DNA from 3 places in the Hahella sp. KA22 genome. Region 1 is predicted to be linked to each of the others. Evidence: predicted binding sites of a transcription regulator. Region 1 holds the regulator's gene; each other region holds the start of a gene.

Region 1 (4,893 bases):
GGCTTTTACTTTAAACGCCAGAGGCGACCTGCAGTTCCTTTTTGATCGCCGCCATCCACTTCGCAAAATCCGCATCCAAGAATTTCGCCTCATCTTTCAACCAGTCCTGGTAGTCCTCGTAACGTCCATGCCGGAACCACTTCGCTAATCGTTCAACATCATCTGGACGTTGTTCAAACATGTACCGCACCGCCCAATATCCCCAATGATAAATGCGTGACTCATCGCTCTTGTAGTTAGAGTGTATGATATCCGAGAAACGCACCATTTCTGACAAAGCCGCTTCTTCTGCATCTGGATAATGATCCTGTAAGGCAATGTATTCGGCGACGCCTTCGGCCCACCAAACATTATCTTCAACGTACTCCGACTCCAAACCATACATGGTGAATCGCCCGTCCAGATAATGCACAAACTCATGATCCAGATTCAGTATCTGATGAGAGTCTGAGACCTCTTCTGACTGGTAAGCCAGCACCCGCGCCTGGTTAGCCTCATCAAAAGGATCGCCCTCATAGAAAACGCCGCCTGCAGTCACCGCGTCGGAATCAAACAAAAGCCAGCCCAGATCGACGAATGTGTCTGAATCTTTAAATATAACCATTTCCAGAGAGTCATTCTGATCGTCAGCAACGGGCTCCCTATCACTGTTCAGCATCTGGTGAAAGATATCTTCACGTCGAGACAAAGCCTCACAGGCTGAGTCAAATTGCTCCTCTGTCATGGTTTGAGCCCTTATTCTGACCGTCCCGCCACACATGCGCTCCCGGCGCAAAATAACGGTCTCGACGCGCTTTCTAAAGTCGCAGGCATTGTACAGCCTGCAGTTCGACTTATCGTAGTAATCCACAGAGCCAGCCAGAATGCTCCACACATTCGCTGTATCACGACTCAGGTCATACCTGTTAATCAGATTACGTATGAAGTGGCCTGTATCATCCTTTATCGTTTTATACTGCAGAAAGCGCCCAAGCTCTTTGACGGCATTCATCAATAGATACTCCCGGCTCCCTACTAACCACGAATCTTTATTAACAATGAAGCGATAGAGCGCATTAGGAAACTGTGGATCATGAGAGGCAATGTCAATAAAGGCGTCATTGTCATGGCCTTTGTAGTAGATATTGAAAAGCTCGTTTAATGCCGAATCATAACGCCCATTGGCGTCGGTCAGCCTGCCCAGTTTCTCTAACCAGGCGACCGAGTCATTGACAACCGTTCCCTGATTATCAGAACTGTTTACCAGCTTTAAAGACAACACGGCCAATCGCGCGCCATCTGCTCCAATAACACCGTGCAGAGCATTATTGGTGACTTGAACGACGGCTACCGCAACCTGTTTCTGCAACGCCTTTCCATATAGCTTCATCTTACGCGAGCGGTTTCTCTCTAATACATACCCCGCATGTAAGTATTGAATGAGGTTCGTCAGTTCATAGAAGTTGTCGTCTTGAAAATAAGATGATCCTGAAATGGCCGCTTGCGTCACGGCGGACATGTTAGCTTCTGAGAATACACCGGGAAGAGTTTGTTCCTCCAAGAAGACCATGTCCCTCACACAGTCATGATCCATTCCCCATATAGCGAGAACAAACTCGTCACCTGAGAGCCCCGAAAGACCATCCAAATAGCAGTCAGACTTGCCCTCTTCCTCGTAGTAAGGTTCGTCCTCTTTTGCTCGACTGTACGCCGGTAGCGGCGGGGGCAATTCTGATAACTTTTCCGGCTGCTCCGAGTTGTGTCGAAAATACTTAAAAAACTCTCCACCGCCCTTCGACCATGTCATTGCGCTGACAGTGAGAATAAGAAAGACAACGCCAACCACAAAGGGGGCTCTATACCATCTGTTCGCTGGCGTCATTACGATTCCTGAAGAGATTTACAACTGATAGAAAGAGTACGCTGCGGATTATGAACTTTACCGTGCGGGCCATGAAGATATACCGATAGGGGTTATCGGTCTGTCTAAGAAAAGCATCAAATTGTATCAAAGTCGCCAAGCAGATAAGGCAAAAACTAAAACAAAGGCTATATCGCCCTACCCCCATACCCGCGCATTCTATCCAGCCACTGTTTTCGGGGCCGCGAATCAGAATCCTCCACTGCGCCAATCAGCGACGTTTGAATCGGCGAAACGCCACAAATACCCAGGATATTACGTTTTAGACTTTTTAGACTATGCGCGCGGTAAAACCAGCGATAGATAAACGCAGGCATCCACATGGTTACGACTATACGCGCTCTGCGCCCTTTCAGTAGCCGTTTGGGCCACTTATCGCCACCGCTTACAGCAAAACCCGGTCGCAGCGTCTGCTCCAGAAATGCTTTTAATACCGCTGGAAGATCCCCCATCCACAGCGGATAAACAATAAATAGACATTCAGCCCATTGGATTTCTTTCTGCGCAGCGATAATCGATTCCGGTGGCGGCTGTTCTTCAAACTCCTGTTTTGAACGCAACCAGGGAAAACTCATTGTCGCCACCGCCAGTCTACGCACCTCATGCCCCGCCGCCTCCGCGCCGTCTGCATACGCGTCAGCCAAGGAGTGACAATACCGGCCTCCCCGTGGATCAGGGTGTCCCTGAATAATCAAAATGCGCGATCCCATAGGCTGCTCCCTGAGAGACTATTCATCTATGTATATTTTTCTCGATATACCAAGACAGGCATTTGTTGCTGGTCAATATTCAACAGCTTACTTGTTAAGTGGTCCGCTATTGGAGTTTTCATCTTAAACCTCAGTCACTTAGACATTTTTTCTTTACTTGCCCAGACCATTACTGTATACATAAACAGACATGGATAAACATATAGTGTACACAGAATTTTATCAGATCTTTTAAGGTCGCCGGAGGGTGGAGTGATTAAGCTAACCAAGCGCCAGGAGCAGGTTTTACAACTGATTCGCGAGCATATAGAGGAAACGGGTTATCCACCTACCCGGGCGGAAATTTCCAATCGTCTGGGGTTTCGCTCCGCAAACGCTGCGGAAGAGCACCTGAAAGCCCTGGCGAAGAAAGGCGCTATAGAGATGGTGCCCGGCGCCTCCCGCGGCATCAGGCTGCCAGCGACGGAAACGCAAAATCAGGGGATTCCAATTGTCGGTCAGGTTGCAGCGGGCCATCCCATTCTGGCCCAGGAAAATATTGAAGAGTATTGCGAACTGCCCCCATCCTTCTTTACTCCTTCCGCCGATTATTTTCTTCGTGTCAAAGGCATGAGCATGAAGGACGTGGGAATACTCGACGGTGATTTACTGGCGGTGCATCGCACGACCGATATCCACAACGGACAAATTGTGGTTGCGCGCATTGGCGATGAAGTGACCGTAAAGCGCTTTCAGCGTCAAAAAAACAAAGTGCTTTTATTGCCGGAAAACGAAGAGTTTGAGCCAATTGAAGTGAATCTGTCGCAACAGCCGTTGGACATCGAAGGACTGGGCGTCGGCGTTATTCGCCGCTAACCGGGAACGAAGCGCCGACTGCCCTTACGCGGGCAGCCGGGGCCTTTAATGTACGGTTTTCGGCTTTTCTTCCTCCTCAGACTGACGAATCGCCTCTTCCCGCATATCTCCTACCAGCTTAATCGCCGCATTAATCATTGCATGCGCAACAGCTGCGTCATTTTCCGCCAAATATGCCTTGGCTTCCTGACCGAAGCTGATTTTCACCAAATGTTCGCTTCCGCCTCCCATGGGTTGCAAAGCGAAATCGCCATTCGGCAATTGAACAATTTCAAAGAAGCTTGATGCCATTTTCAAATCTCCTACTCGTAAGTTCTCACTGACATGTTTTCTATCGCCCCAACACCCGGGAGTGAACAAATCAGAAAACTAGCCACAGGCGCCTCATTCATTTTCCTAAGCTGTTATCAGTCGAGGCCTGAGAGGGTTTCTTTCATTCAAGCTTACCTCTACCACTCAAAACTGTGCTCTCTCATCTCGTTGATGAACGCCTGCATGGACTCAAGCATCACTGCTAACTCCATTGCATATGGAGCTGACGTGGCGGCGATAATATTTTCATTCTGCGGCGTTTCATTTTTTCGGGGCCGAGATATTTCCCCAAATTGTTTCAGCAATTGAGCTAGCCAGGAATCGGATTGCGCCGCCGCCAGCTTCATGCTGATCACTTCTGGCGATTCAACCTCCAACTGGCCTTCCAAGTCAGCAAGCGTCTCAACCTTAACTTTGATGCGTCGCTGCTCCGCAAGTTCGTTCAAGAAGCCGACATACGCCTGCTGTAGAAAACGCAAAGCCGCCCGACTGGCGCATTGCTTTTCCGCCACCGTTGAGGATGTATCCTTCCACTGCAACTGCAGCTTGGCGAAAAACAGGTTTTCATTAACATAAGTCAGCCACTTATCGGACATACCTTAACTCATCAACAATTGCTCTTTGTTAGTGTATAGGTTTTTAACCATAAGTTCTTTAATAAAAAATTCCTCTCCGGACTATTTCCTGAGGCGCAATTCCGATTCGTTTAGGCGCATAAATTTCCTACCATTGCCACCTCATCCGACTCAGGTTTCCGCGAAAATGGCGACAAACTATCAGCAGCCCCTTTCTCATAGCTTAGCACCCGAACCCCAGGCTCGCCCCTTACACAAGTTAACGTTCAGCAGCAACCCGCCATAAACGCTAACAAAGGCGCTAGTGAGAAAACTAGAATAATATTTTAGACTGCTATAATTTTGTCCAGGGAGAGAAAGTAAGGGAACTGTCTGTTACTTCTAGAAAGAGAGTGAGAAAGACATGGCTTATAGCCGTAACGCAAGAAAAAATATAAATAACGCACTGGTATTACTCGTATTTTCACTAATCGCGCAAAACGCCCCAGCTAAGGCGCCGCCGGATCAGGTGGCGCGCTTGGACCGGGATCTCACGCCACTC
Region 2 (4,893 bases), 3.0 Mb from region 1:
GTCTGATGTTAAATCTTGTCGAAGTCATTGAACTTGGCGAGAGCATTTTCAGGTAGTGGACCGGTAAAACTAACCAAATGAAGGGCAATAGATAAACTAGGGTTTCTCCCAGGTGTTTTCCTTTTGATTAAATCGTTTACCGTATTGCCTCGCATCAAAGCTCTGGCGTGTCGGCGAATGTAATTGAGGTGAGCTGTGTTTGCTGTCGCTGCGTTTCTATTGCAACACTTCGCCGGGTTTGCGTCAGCCTAATGAGGAGACTTTAAATGAGAATTCCTGGAATTCTATATTCCCTATTTTTACCGTTATTGTGTCTTTGGGGGCATACCGTCAAGGCGTCCGGTGATGCACTGGATGATATCGCCGGTTCGATGAACTCCGCGTTTGAAATGGCGCTGAGTGAGACTGACAATACTGCTTCAACCGTTGGCGGCGATAATGGGGCTGTGCCTGAAAAGGGCGCTTTTTTCACCCCATCAAAAGAAGTCAGCGCTGAGATCAAAGAAAAAATGATTTCGGAAATGCTTAAGAAGGCGCCTGCTGACAAGGAAGCTGAATTGCGTGCGGCATTCGCTGAGATCGATATTCTGCAGTTGATGGGCGATGCGGTGAAGAAAGACGGTTATCAGGCCAATGACTTGGCTTTGGCGATGGCTGCCTGGGTCACCACGTCCTTTAGTATCCTCAATGATCAGGAAACCAACGACGCTGAAGATCGTGCGGTATGGAAGCAGTTTCGCCAAGTGATTGCGACAAACCCTTCACTTGCCGAACTTTCGGATCGCGACAAGCAAATTACGGCGGAGACGCTGTACTGGTATTCTGCGCTCGCCGCCAACGACTATCAGCAAGCCAAAGCTGGAACTCCCGGTTGGAAGCTGGATGAGGTCAAAGGCTACATAAAGCGTGATCTCAAAGCGCGTAAAATTCACCCGGAGCTGGTTACGATTTCCGCTGAGGGCGGCTTGGTCGCTCGTAAGTAATTTCGCCGTGCAGGGACGCACAGCCATCCGTTCTTTTACTCGTAGCCCAAAGATAGTCTGACTAGATCCTGTACGTTGCGCGCGCCCAATTTGCTCGCCATGTTGGCGCGATGCAGTTCCACGGTTTTCACGCTAATGCCAAGGATATCCGCAATGGTTTTATTTAGCTTTCCGGCGCACACATGGGTCAATACTTGGCGCTCTCTTGGAGATAAGCGCCCCAGTTTTTCTTTGGCCGCCTGTGGATTGCGTAATGCGGAACCGGGTTCTGAAATAGCGCTTTTCACGGTTTCCACCAGAATGGAATTTTCGAAAGGCTTCTCCAGAAAGTTCGCTGCGCCCATGCGCATGGCGCTGACGGCCAGAGTGACGTCGGCGTGTCCGGTTATGAGGACGACCGGAATGGAAAGACGACGCGAGCGTAATTCCTCCATCAGTTCGAGCCCGTTCATATCAGGCATGCGCAGGTCGGTCACGACGCATTTATCGCTTAATGGAATGGCTGCATCTTCCAGTTGCTGAAGTCTCGCTAACAGGCCTGCGGCCCGATTGAAATCTTCTACCTGTAAGCCGGCTGCCTCCAACATCCAGACGGTGGAGCGGCGAAAGTCTTCGTTATCGTCTACTAGTAAAATTTGTGCTGCGTTCATGCTTGTCTCTTCGAAAAGATGTATCCACAAAAATAATTTGGAATGCCGCGCTTCTGGCGGCTCGCAATCATTTAGTCAGGAGGGCGTACAGGCGTCGCAGATGGGGCTAGCGGCAGAGTGAAAGAGAAGACGGAGCCGCCGTCAGGGTTGTCTTTAAATCCCAGAGTTCCATGATGAAGCTCGATGAAGGACTTGCTGATAGCGAGACCCGCACCCATCCCATCAGGCTTGGTGGTGAAGAAGGGGGTGAACAGTCGGTTGCGGAGGCGCTGTGGTATTCCGCAGCCTTTGTCCGTCACGCTTACCTCGACCCAGTCGGCTGAAATGACCTGAGCGCCAACAATGAGCTCGCGCTCATGGATAGGCGTGTCGCGCATGGCGTCCATAGCGTTGCGGACCAAATTTCCCAGGGTTTGCTCGATCATGATTCTATCCACACAGACATTGGGTATGTCCGCCGCTATCTGCAATCGGGTTTTCACTTGGCGTCTATGGGTTTCGAGTTGCAGAAGCTCCAGCACGCCGCTAGCTAACTGGCGCAGTGAGATTTCATCTGCGCGAGGCTCTCGTGAGTTGACGAATTTGCGTATGCGAGCAACCACAGCCGCTGCCTGATGGGCCTGCCGAATCGCAAGTTGCACTGCTTCTTCCGGCTTATCGACGCCGGTATGTTTTTCAAGCAGTAGCTTGGCGGCGTTAAGGTAATTGAGAATAGCGCCGATGGGCTGGTTCAGCTCATGGGTCAGGGCGGTCGCCATCTCGCCAATCGACATACTTTTGGAGGCTTGCTGCAACTGGGCGTGCATGTCTTCAGGTCTTAGCAGCAGCAGTGAAGGCTCATCTACTTTCTGTACTGATAACATTAATCTCACGCCTTCGGCGTCATGAAACGGCGCGCTGTTTAGCGTATAAAAAGCGCCGGTTTCCGGGTAATGCGCCTGCAGTGAAAACGCGTCGCCTTTTAAGTGCGCCTCTTTGCATTCAACAGGCTGGAACAGTTGTAGGAATGAGTCGCGATGAGACGTCAGCCGGGATTGTGTTTTTCCGCCGCTACTAAACTCACGTAGAAACAAAGTGTTGCAGGCGATGAATTCGCCTTGACGAGAATGCACGGCGGTGGGATAGGGGAGGGCGTTCAAGAGCGGATATTTTTCACCGCCATGGGAGGCGTTGGCGGCTTTGGGCTCCTTGTACGCAATGATGTCAGGCTGATACGCATTGGCTGCAAGCCTGTTTTTTAACATAAGCATCTTTCTGTCCTCCCTGCACTGTCAGATACCTGGATTAAACCTCGCACTCCCTAATGCTGATGAGCGAGAATGCCGCTTAATCCGAACGTCAAACTGGCGGATATCCTAAATGCCTTGCGCGACGAGGCGCAATCATATATTCGGACTATTACCATTTGGTTATCTCTTGTGTTTGCAGTAAAAATCAACTCATTGCGCCTTTATTTTCAGGTGGTTACTGTATTTGGATGAATCTTGTGTGACGCTCTTGACCTGACTTTGAAACTGTATGAATATACAGAGGCTAATTTTAGGAGGCGACAAAATGGCCGTAGTGACCCTGTATATGAGTGACAGAGACCCATCACAACAGATGTTTAAATCCAAGAAAGAAGCTGACGATCATGATAAAAAGCTTGAGCTTGCCGAAGGCGTATCTCATTTCCTGGCGCAACGCCTGACTTCTTTGAATGAAGGTTTAGCGGAAGAAATCGGCATGCTGGTCGCTAATCACAAGGAAGCGTTTGCAACCGCGTTCAAAGGCAAAGTTGACGTGTTGTTTGAAGAGTCGCCAGAGTCTGCTCCCAGCACAGAAGAAGAGACTAAAGAGAACGCCAAGGTTAAAGACAGCGGCAAAGTGCGGGCGATAGCCGGCAAGGGCTGATGAGAAGGGACGTTGTCAGCGTCCCTTAGATGTAAACAGTCTAAAGCTGTATATTTTGCGTCACTATAGCTGGTGTTTGTTGCATGATGATGTCGCCTGCGCGAATGGAGGCTGTCACCACGCTTTGGCGGCGCAAGACTTCATAGTCGTCAGGTCCGTCCAGTAGGATGAAGTTGGCGGGTTTGCCGACTTCTACGCCGTAACGGTCTTGAATGTTCAGCACTTTGGCGCTGTTATGACTGATCAGGTCCAGCGCATTGCGATAGTCGTCATAGCCCATCATGTGGCATATGTGCAGCGCGAAATCCAAGGTGCGCAGCAGATTGCCATTGCCGAGGGAGTACCATGGGTCCTGAATGGAGTCTTGGCCGAGACCGACATTAAGACCTGCTTCTAACAGCTCCTTCACCCGAGTAACGCCGCGACGTTTGGGGAAGTTGTCGAATCTGCCTTGCAAATGAATGCTCTCTGTCGGACAAGATACAAAGTTTATCTGTGACATTTTCAGCAGGCGGAATAGACGGCTGCAGTAAGCGTTGTCGTAGGAATGCATCGCGGTGGTATGGCTGGCGGTTACCCGATGGCCCATATCCCGTTTCAATGCTTCCGCCGCCAGCACTTCCAGGAACCTGGAGCCGGGGTCGTCTATTTCGTCGCAGTGCACGTCGACAAGGCGGTCGTATTTTTGCGCCAGATCCATAAGGATTTTGACTGATTCCACGCCATAATCGCGGGTGAACTCGAAATGGGGGATGCCGCCGACCACATCGACGCCCATCTCTACGGCCTTTTCCATCAACTGAACCCCATTGGGGTAAGAAAGAATACCTTCCTGTGGAAACGCCACCAGCTGCAGCTCAATCCAGGGCGCTACTTCCTGTTTAATATCAAGCAAGGCTTCCAGCGCCGTCAGCGTTGGATCAGTAACGTCAACATGAGAGCGTACCGCCTGCACGCCATATTGGGTCAGCATTTTCAGGGTGTGGCGCGTACGCTGTTTAACGTCCTCATGGGTCACCATGGCTTTGCGTTCAGCCCAGCACTCAATGCCCTCAAATAATGTGCCGCTCATATTCCAGCGTGGTTCGCCAGCGGTGCCTGTTGCGTCCAGATGGATATGGGGTTCGACGAAGGGGGCGCTGACAAGACGCTCGCCGGCGTCCAGCAAAATTTCCACGTCCGACTGCGGAAGCTCCGCCATGGGCAATATGGCGCTTATTTCGCCCTGTTTAATCTGAATGGCGTGTAAACCGTCCTGGCCGCGTAAACGGACGTTGGTGACGTATTTCATTGAGGGACTCACCTGATTATTTGTTCTGAAGCGGACATTCTCCGTAAATGACCAGCCACTGTCGACAGCTTCCAGC
Region 3 (4,893 bases), 3.3 Mb from region 1:
TCCATCATGATGTGTCTGGCGGTATCCGCCTCCGCTTCAGCGGCGGATAAGTTCAAACTGGCCTGGTCCCACTACACTGGCTGGGAACCCTGGGGCTACGCAGCGGATCAAGGCATCGTCAAAAAGTGGGCGGACAAGTACGGCATTGAAATTGAAGTGCAGTTGATCAATGACTACGTCGAGTCCATCAACCTGTATACCGCCAGCGACTTCGATGCAGTCACCGCCACCAATATGGATGCGTTGACGATTCCCTCCGTCAGCGGCGTGGATACCCAGGCGATTATCGTAGGCGATTATTCCAACGGCAACGACGGCATCGTGGTGAAAAGCGCGCACAGCGTGGCGGAGTTGAAAGGGCGGGAAATCAATCTGGTGGAATTCTCCGTTTCCCACTACATGCTGGCGCGTGCGCTGGATAAAAACGGCATGTCTGAAAGAGACGTCAAGGTAGTGAATACCTCCGATGCGGACATCGCCAGCGCCTTCATTTCCAGTTCCAAGGGCGCGGTAGTGACCTGGAATCCACCTTTGCAGCAGGCGCGCAACGCCAAAGGCGCACAGATGATTTTTGACTCTTCCATGATTCCAGGTGAAATTCTCGATATCACATTTGTGAAGACAGACGCTGATGAGCGCTTCAAAAAAGCGCTTACCGGCGCCTGGTATGAAACCATGGCGATCATAAGCGGCGGCGCCGGCAGTAAAGAAGCGGTTGAGCATATGGCGGAAGCCACTGGCGCGACGGTTCCTGAGTTTAAAGCCCAACTGCGCACCACCGCGATGTTCTACACACCCGCCGAAGCCCGCGACTACACTAAATCCGACGCAATTGAGAAGACCATGGAATACGTGCGTCAGTTCAGCTTCGACAAAGGTTTGTTTGGCGCTACCGCGCAGTCGGCTGACTTTGTCGGCATTGAGTTCGATAACGGCAAAGTGCTGGGTGACGAGAAGAACGTCAAGCTGCGCTTTACCAGTAAATATATGGACATGGCCGCACAGGGCTCCCTGTAACAGGCTTTGTGTCGTAGCGGGCGGGAAAAGGTGATGTCCCGCCCGTACAGGCTTCGGCTTTCAGCTTTGAGTCGGTGGAATCGAAACCGGCTGGAAGGGAATCGGTGGAGCCTTGCAATTTAAAGTTAATGTTGTAAACATCGTTCGGTCGCTGATGACGGCGACCGGCGAATAACGCCCGATCCTGTGTGCGCCTGTTGGCGTGTAGCAGTATGACGTCAGGAGGCCAGGACATTTTTCGTCATGAAGCAATGTAAGCAATAAAGGTGAATTCCAATGCTTTTTTCCAAGCTCCTGGGAGAAGTTAGCGACTCAGTATGCGATGTAGAAATCGCCGAGGACTGGTCCCAAGGTCGCTCGACCTTTGGAGGGCTGGTGGCGGCGTTTATCTACGAAGCCATGCGCCAGTCGCTCTCCGAGGATCGCCCTCTGCGTGAATTTAATATCTCGTTCGTCTCCCCCGTCGCCCCAACTAGATTAACCGTCGCCAGTGAGTTATTGCGCGAAGGCGGTTCAGTCAGCCAAGTGTTGGGCCGCGCAATTCAACAAGGGGAAGTGAAAGCCACTGCTTTCGCCAGCTTCGGCAAGGCGCGGGACACCATCATCAATGCGTCCGGCGAAGCGACGCCAGAAGCGAAGGTTCCCGATCAGTGTATTGAAATGCCATACATCAAAGGCGTCACGCCCGAATTTACGCAGCATTTCAACTACTACTACGCCTACGGCAACCTGCCGTTCTCCGGCGTGCAGTCGAGAGAAATGGGGGGATGGGTGCGCTTCCGTCAGCCGGAGCCAGCGATGACTCTGGGTCACATTCTTGGGTTGGTGGACGCCTGGCCGCCAGCGACATTGCCCTGGGTGAAAACGCCGGCTCCCGCCAGTACGCTGACCTGGTCTATCCAGTTCCCGCAGCCAACGCCAACCATACAACCGGATGAGCTGTGTCTGTATAAGGCTTACGTTGAGCACGCTTCGGAAGGGTATGCTTATACCCGCTCCAAGTTGTGGAACGCCAACGGCGAATTGGTGGCGCTCAGCCAGCAGACCGTAACGGTATTCGGCTAAGCCCTGCCGAGCGAGCCGTGCGGCTCGCTCTACAAGGAAAACAGGTCTATCTGTCTGGATGCGCCGGGCGGCGTGAACAAGTCCGTACGCAATGGGGAATCCCGTCGTAAATTAAGTCCATTGCGCTTGGCGGCAATGCTGAAGCGTTGTTCGATCAGACGTGCGAAGTGTCCTACGCCGCTTTGGCGGGTACGGAAATCGGACTGATACAGCTCGCCATTTCTGCACTCCCTCAGTAAGTTGAGCGCTTTCTCCTTGCGCAGCGGATAGTGCTGTTGCAGCCAGCTTTCGTAAAGCTCCTTTAGCTGATGAGGCAAACGTAACAGGATATAGCCGGCATTGAGCGCGCCGGCGTTGGCGCATTGGGTGACGATATCTTCAATCTCCGGGTCGTTGATGCCGGGGATTACCGGCGCCACCATGACGCCAACGGGGATGCCTTCCCGGCGTAAGGTCTCAATCGCTTTGAGACGCGCTTTGGGGCTCGCCGCGCGGGGTTCCAGGATATTTTTCAGCTTCACGTCCATGGTGGTGACGCTGATCATGACTTTGACCAGATTCTGAAACGCCAGCTCCCGCAGCAGGTCAATATCGCGCAGTATGAGGTTGCTCTTGGTGATCAGCGTAACCGGGTGCTTGGTGTCGACCATGACATTGAGCAGACTGCGGGTGATTTTTAGTTGCCGTTCGGAGGGCTGATAGGGGTCGGTGTTGCCGCCGATAGCAATGGTTTCGCAGCGGTAATTGCGCTGATCCAGAAAGATGCGCAGCTTTTCCGCTGCATTGGTTTTGCAGTAGATCTTGGTTTCAAAGTCGAGGCCCAGCGACAGGTCCAGATACTCATGGCTGGGGCGGGCGTAGCAGTAGACGCATCCGTGTTCGCATCCCTGATAAGGATTGATGGAGTAGGTGAAGGGAATATCGGGGGAATTATTCTTGCTGACAATGGACTGACAGCTTTGCTGGATATATTCCGTTTGCGGGTGCTTCTGATAAGCTTCGTCGTGGACTTCACTCCATGCGGCGATTTCAGCGGGATCGCTCTCGCTGCGTTGCGGGTGAAAACGATTGTGTGGATTGGTCCCGGTTCCACGCCCTTTGTTTGCTTCGCCGTATTGCATAACCTGCCTCCAAGATACTGTTTAAATGTACAGTATTTTGTCTGGGGACGGCAACAGGAATTTTCTGCGGTATGTTCGGATCGTAATTTCGGGCTCAAACATAAATGATTGTAAGCTTTCGCGTATGATGTTAAATACGCTTTGGCTTCAGTGGGTTAGGATGAAATGGTGATTTAATGCGTTGGGGATTGTGTCTTTTGCTACTCGGGGCGGCGACGGTTTTCGCCGAAGAAAACGAGACGCCTATATTGGCGTGCTATGAGCTGGAGGATGTACAGCAACGCCTGATTTGTTATGACAGCGTAGCCAAATCCCTGGGTAAGGAAGACGCCCCCCAAACGGGCGGGGTAGAGGACCAGAACGATGATCCCCTCGGCGATATCCGGCAGCCCAGCGATATCGATAAGCGCCTGGAGTTTGAAACGACTTTCTCCGACAACCGTTTCCTTATTATCCCCCACAAGCCCAACTATCTGCTGTTGTACTCCTATGTGGACGACCCCAACGAGATGCCATACAGCCCGACCAGAGAGCCTAGTATGGACCTGGAGAGCCAAAAGCATTCGGAGACCAAATTCCAGATCAGTTTCAAAGTGCAATTGGCGCGTAACTTTATCCCCGAGCCTATGAGCCTCTGGTTCGCTTATACCCAGGTCTCGTTTTGGCAGCTGTATAACCAGTCTCTGTCCGCACCTTTCCGGGAAACTAATTACGAGCCCGAACTGATCTTTTTGTTCCGTAATAACCTGAGCCTGTTTGGCTATACCTCCGAGCATTATGTGCTGGGGTTGAGCCATCAGTCGAATGGGCGCACCGAACCGACGTCGCGGAGCTGGAATCGCATCTACACGGCGTTCCTGTTCAATCAGGGAAGTATGACTTTCAGCGTCAAACCCTGGTGGCGTCTGCCGGAAAGCGGGGATGACGACGACAACCCCGATATCCACAACTATATGGGGTACGCCGAGTTTGGGGCGACCTATAAACATAATGAGAACGTGGCCAGCATGCGCCTGTTCAACAACTTCCGCCGCGATGACAACCACACGACGGTGCAACTGTCCTATAGTTTTCCGCTGCAGGGGCGTTTGAAAGGTTACATCGAGTATTACGATGGCTATGGCGAGAGTTTGATTGACTATAACCACCGCACGCAAAGGATTGGTTTTGGAGTGCTGCTCACAGACTGGTATTAATTGTCTGATAAGCCCGCCGGCCCGACGCTATCGCGCCGGCGAGGTTTTTAATTATTTTGCTTTTGCTTAATTTTCAATAACAAAATACCAACGCGGCTTAAACAGCTTAAATTCCCCCGAAAATTAGAATGGCTCCATATAGATGTGATGGAGAAAGTGGGAATGAAGCAGAAAGTTGTCGCCGCTCATCCTTTAATTGAACAATATATCACGCCACTGTTTATCGCATTTATCGCCGCCTGTATGCTCGGCCTGGTAGTTAGCGCCTGGCGCTTTGGGGGAATGCAGAGTCTGTTTAATGCTCAACCCAGTCATGGACAGTTACTGCCAGACGCCGACGCCTTGCACGCCGCCTACTATTCCAATGCTGATCCTATTCACGATGCGGATCGCTTTCCTGGTCATGTGCCTCAATACGCTTACGCCAAAGAAGTGCGCAAGGTGGCGGTGGAGCTGGATATGGAAGAACGTCTGCTATACGCCGTCGCCAGAAC

The links. Region 1 encodes LexA, which represses DNA repair genes until DNA is damaged. Its sites were predicted from a motif close to TACTGTNTANNTANACAGTA; they were not measured.
Region 2: a site for LexA is predicted at 3,146-3,165, ahead of EUZ85_RS09830 (YebG family protein). Genes of this name have one in related genera too.
Region 3: a site for LexA is predicted at 3,219-3,238, ahead of EUZ85_RS08650 (PA0069 family radical SAM protein). Genes of this name have one in related genera too.

Annotation. Positions count from the first base shown of each region.
Region 1 covers NZ_CP035490.1:5,231,475-5,236,367, forward strand. The annotation lists gene EUZ85_RS23070 (collagenase) at 11-1,861, opposite strand; gene EUZ85_RS23075 (NAD(P)H-dependent oxidoreductase) at 2,029-2,610, opposite strand; gene lexA (transcriptional repressor LexA) at 2,863-3,465, shown strand; gene EUZ85_RS23085 (hypothetical protein) at 3,511-3,756, opposite strand; gene EUZ85_RS23090 (DUF6586 family protein) at 3,915-4,373, opposite strand; gene EUZ85_RS23095 (DUF1329 domain-containing protein) at 4,756-4,893, shown strand, end outside.
Region 2 covers NZ_CP035490.1:2,182,363-2,187,255, forward strand. The annotation lists gene EUZ85_RS09815 (DUF6683 family protein) at 267-983, shown strand; gene EUZ85_RS09820 (response regulator transcription factor) at 1,019-1,633, opposite strand; gene EUZ85_RS09825 (ATP-binding protein) at 1,705-2,883, opposite strand; gene EUZ85_RS09830 (YebG family protein) at 3,188-3,526, shown strand; gene codA (cytosine deaminase) at 3,567-4,817, opposite strand.
Region 3 covers NZ_CP035490.1:1,933,040-1,937,932, forward strand. The annotation lists gene EUZ85_RS08640 (putative urea ABC transporter substrate-binding protein) at 1-1,017, shown strand, start outside; gene EUZ85_RS08645 (acyl-CoA thioesterase II) at 1,294-2,082, shown strand; gene EUZ85_RS08650 (PA0069 family radical SAM protein) at 2,112-3,203, opposite strand; gene EUZ85_RS08655 (phospholipase A) at 3,380-4,399, shown strand; gene EUZ85_RS08660 (transglycosylase SLT domain-containing protein) at 4,562-4,893, shown strand, end outside.